DNA from 2 places in the Bradyrhizobium sp. 87 genome. Region 1 is predicted to be linked to the other one. Evidence: riboswitches for the same ligand, from Rfam matches in the RefSeq annotation. Region 1 holds a riboswitch; the other holds the start of a gene.

Region 1 (2,185 bases):
TTCTCGCCGGAGAGATCAACAGAGACGGCGACGCCGCCGGTGAGGTCGGCATCGTCGATATCGACGAGACGCTCGGTCGCGTGCAGCGCCTCGAGGTCGTCGATGTTGAGGATGGCATCGCCGGTGCGGAAGCGCACCTGGCTCAGGCGCGAGCCCTCGCTGACCAGCACCGGAAACGTCTTCGGGCTGATCTCGGCATAGAGCGGGCCGTGATAGCCGGCACCGATCATGTCGAAGCGGCGGGTGCCGTCGGCGATCACGCGGGTGAAGACGTCGAGCCGGCCGGTCGAGCTCTTCGGGTTGGCGGCCGCGACGATTTCCGGCGGCAGCGCGAGGCTTTCAAGCAGCGGCACGATGTAGACGCAGTTGGTCTCCAGCACCGCGCCGTCGGCGAGGCTGAACTCGTGCAGCTTCAACTCGTCGATGCGCTCGGCGACCGTGGCGCCGGGACCGGGCAGGAAGCTGGCGCGAACGCGATAGGCGATATCGCCAAGACGCAAATCGAGGCTCGCCGGCTGGATCTGGCTTTCGACGAAGTCGTAAGCGGGCAGGATGAGACCGCCCTCCGCCATCGCCGCGATCATGCGGTCGGGCAGGATACCATTGGCGTCGGCGGCGACCGTGAACGTCAACCCGGGGTCCTCATCAGGGATCAAACACATCCCGACATGCGGGAAATATGAGCGTTTTACGGCTATCCGATGGACGTCTTGACGGAAAGGGCATTGCGGAATATGAGCATGACTTATCCCGTGGTGATTTGAGCCGGCCGGCTTGCAGCCACGTTAAATAAGTCGCTAAACAGGCCGGGGACCTCTGTGATCCCGGCCCGTGGAGATATTCCAGGCCGGTTTTTTTGTGACCATTCTCGATGGTCACTTCAGGAGGTCCTATGTCGAAGTCCCCGGCGCCAACCGCCCACTACCGTCCCGAAACTCGCCTGGTTCATTCCGGCACCTTACGCTCGCAATATGGCGAGACGTCGGAGTCGCTGTTCCTGACCCAGGGCTACGTCTACAACAGCGCTGAGGAGTGCGAGGCGCGGTTCAAGGGCGAGGACCCCGGCTTCATCTATTCACGCTACTCCAATCCGACCATCTCGATGTTCGAGCGCCGCATGATCGAGCTCGAAGGCGCCGAAGCGGCACGTTCGGCCGCGACCGGCATGGCCGCGGTGACGACCGCGATCCTGGCGCCGCTCAAGGCCGGCGATCACGTCGTGGCCTCGCGCGCGCTGTTCGGCTCGTGTCTCTACGTCGTGCAGGATTTACTGCCGCGCTACGGCATCGAGACCACGCTGGTCGACGGCCTCGATCTCGACCAGTGGCAGCGCGCCATGAAGCCGAACACCAAGACGTTCTTCCTGGAGAGCCCGACCAATCCGACGCTCGACGTGCTCGACATTCCCGGCATTGCCGAGATCGCGCATAGTGGCGGCGCGCGGCTCGTCGTCGACAACGTGTTCGCCACCCCGATCTGGCAGAGCCCGCTCGCGCTCGGCGCCGACGTCGTGGTCTATTCCGCGACCAAGCACATCGACGGCCAGGGCCGCTGTCTCGGCGGCATCATCCTGTCCTCGGAAGCGTTCATCGCCGAGCACATCCACAATTTCATGCGCCAGACCGGCCCGTCGATCTCGCCGTTCAACGCCTGGGTCCTGCTCAAGGGGCTGGAGACGCTCGCCGTGCGCGTGCGCGCGCAGACCGAGACGGCGGCGCGCATCGCGGACGTGCTGGCGAGCCATCCGAAGATTTCGCGGCTGGTGTTTCCCGGCCGCGCCGATCATCCGCAGGCTGCATTGGTGAAGAAGCAGATGCGCGGCGGCTCGACGCTGGTCGGCCTCGAGGTCAAGGGCGGCAAGCAGGCGGCGTTCCGCGTGCTCAACGAGCTCAAGCTCGCCAAGATCTCGAACAATCTCGGCGACGCCAAGAGCCTCGTCACCCATCCCGCGACCACGACGCATCAGCGTTTGAAGCCGGAGGACCGCGCCGCGCTCGGCATCAGCGAAGGATTCATCCGCTTCTCGGCAGGCCTCGAGCACGCGGACGATCTGATCGAGGATCTGACCGCGGCGCTGGAGAAGGCGTGAGTTATTGTCGTCCCGGCCTAGTGCGCAATTGCGCATGGGGGCCGGGACGACAAGTCACATTGGCCGGTACGTCCGCACGTCCGCGGGCACGTTCAC
Region 2 (2,185 bases), on a different contig from region 1:
CTGCTTGTCGCGGTGACCGAGACCAGCAGCGCGGCGCCGTCGAAGGCGGTGTCGGGCACCGCCACGATCTCGGCGAGCGGCGACAGGGCGCGCGCGACCTCCGCATTCCACCCAGAGACGCGTACGCTGAAGGTCTCGACCTCCGTCACCAGCGCGCTGTCGGCGACGCGCGAGACCGCGAACACGGGCAACGCCGCCGGATGGTCGGCGCGCTCGACGAAGGGCAGCCGCGCGATGATCTTTGGCGCGCCAGCTTCTTCCAGCGACAGCCACCACGGCGTGCGGCTCGAGGTCGCCGAGACCAGCGCCAGATCGCCCTTGGACTTCGCGACGGCCTCGACCGCCGCCTGCGCGCTGAAATGCGCGACGTAAGGCACGGTGAAGCCGAAATGGAATCGCGCGGAATCGCGCATGGCCGGCTCGCTCGCCGAGATGTCGGCGTGGACCGAGAACGGGGCCTGGACATAGGTGAAGGTCGCGATGATGACGCGCCAGATGCTCTCGACCGTGTCGAGCGGCAGGATGCCGCGATGACGCTGCACGAGGTCGCGCATCATGGAGGCCTCGCGTGCCGGGCGGAACGCCGAGCCGACCTCCTGGGTCTGCTTCACCTGGATCAGGCGGTCGATGATGTCGCCGCGTTGCATCAGCAGGCGATGCATGCCTTCGTCGATCGCGTCGATCTCCTTACGCAATTCCTGGAGTGATGGTGGCGCGGGCGGACGTTGGGACATGTCTGACAGGTGCTGCTGAGAGGCTTTCCAATGCGGATCAGTCGAGCCGTCACCGCTGTGATGGATATCCTGATTAGGCAGTCGGGGCTGCGAAAGCAAAGAGAAATGCAAAGAGAAATCGGGCCCTTTCCGCCCGTGGCGCGACAGGCGAATTTGGCTGATCCGGGCCGTGACTTGACGAAAACCGTCCAAGACGGTAGTTTTTACCCGTTCCGTGGTCATTTGAGCCGGCCGGCTTGCAGCCACGTTAAAAAACTCGCTAAACAGGCCGGGGACGCTTTCGATCCCGGCCGAACCTATCGTTCAGGCCGGGTTTTTCATGGCCTGATGTCAATGCGGTCACTTCTACGATCGCAAACGAGGTCGATGGTCAGATGGTTGGCGTCCAGTCCATTCCGAGTCCCGCGATCACCGCCGACGAGCGGTCGCACGAGGTGGATCATCCGAGTTCGCACGTCGCGCAGTTCGGCTCGGAGCAGCCGCTGCGGCTCGACTGCGGGGTCGATCTCAGCCCGTTCCAGATCGCCTACCAGACCTACGGCGAGCTGAATGCCGATCGCTCCAACGCGATCCTGATCTGCCATGCGCTGACCGGCGACCAGCACGTCGCCAACGTGCACCCTGTCACCGGCAAGCCCGGCTGGTGGGAGACCTTGGTCGGCCCCGGCCGGCCGCTCGATCCCAACGAATATTTTATCATCTGCTCCAACGTGATCGGCGGCTGCATGGGCTCGACCGGCCCGGCCTCGATCAATCCCGCGACCGGCAAGGTTTGGGGGCTCGATTTCCCCGTCATCACCATCCCCGACATGGTGCGCGCGCAGGCGATGCTGATCGACCGGCTCGGCATCGACACGCTGTTCGCGGTCGTCGGCGGCTCGATGGGCGGCATGCAAGTGCTGCAATGGACTGCGGCGTATCCGAGTCGCGTGTTCTCCTCGCTGGCGATTGCCTGCTCGACACGACACTCGGCGCAGAACATCGCGTTCCACGAGCTTGGCCGTCAGGCGGTGATGGCCGACCCCGACTGGCACCATGGCGGCTATGCCGATCGAGGTATCCATCCGCATCGTGGCCTCGCTGTCGCCCGGATGGCGGCGCACATCACCTATCTCTCCGACGCCGCGCTGCATCGAAAATTCGGGCGGCGCATGCAGGACCGCGAGCTGCCGACTTTCTCTTTCGACGCCGACTTCCAGGTTGAGTCCTATCTGCGCTACCAGGGCTCGTCCTTCGTCGAGCGCTTCGACGCCAACTCCTATCTCTATCTGACCCGCGCGATGGACTATTTCGACATCGCCGCCGACCACGGCGGTGTGCTGGCGAAGGCGTTCGCGGGAATCCAGACCCGCTTCTGCGTGGTCTCCTTCACCAGCGACTGGCTGTTCCCGACCTCGGAATCGCGCGCGCTGGTGCACGCGCTGAATGCGTCGAGCGCGCGGGTGTCGTTC

The links. Region 1 has a riboswitch for S-adenosylmethionine ahead of IVB50_RS12980 (O-succinylhomoserine sulfhydrylase). Riboswitches for the same ligand answer to the same signal wherever they lie in the genome.
Region 2: another riboswitch for S-adenosylmethionine. It lies ahead of IVB50_RS33525 (homoserine O-acetyltransferase); the one in region 1 lies ahead of IVB50_RS12980 (O-succinylhomoserine sulfhydrylase).

The regions. Positions count from the first base shown of each region.
Region 1 covers NZ_JADPIQ010000048.1:735,040-737,224, reverse strand. The annotation lists gene IVB50_RS12985 (2'-deoxycytidine 5'-triphosphate deaminase) at 1-632, opposite strand, end outside; SAM riboswitch at 743-822, shown strand; gene IVB50_RS12980 (O-succinylhomoserine sulfhydrylase) at 893-2,089, shown strand; gene IVB50_RS12975 (SGNH/GDSL hydrolase family protein) at 2,144-2,185, opposite strand, start outside.
Region 2 covers NZ_JADPIQ010000128.1:436,013-438,197, forward strand. The annotation lists gene IVB50_RS33520 (chorismate mutase) at 1-734, opposite strand, end outside; SAM riboswitch at 939-1,018, shown strand; gene IVB50_RS33525 (homoserine O-acetyltransferase) at 1,109-2,185, shown strand, end outside.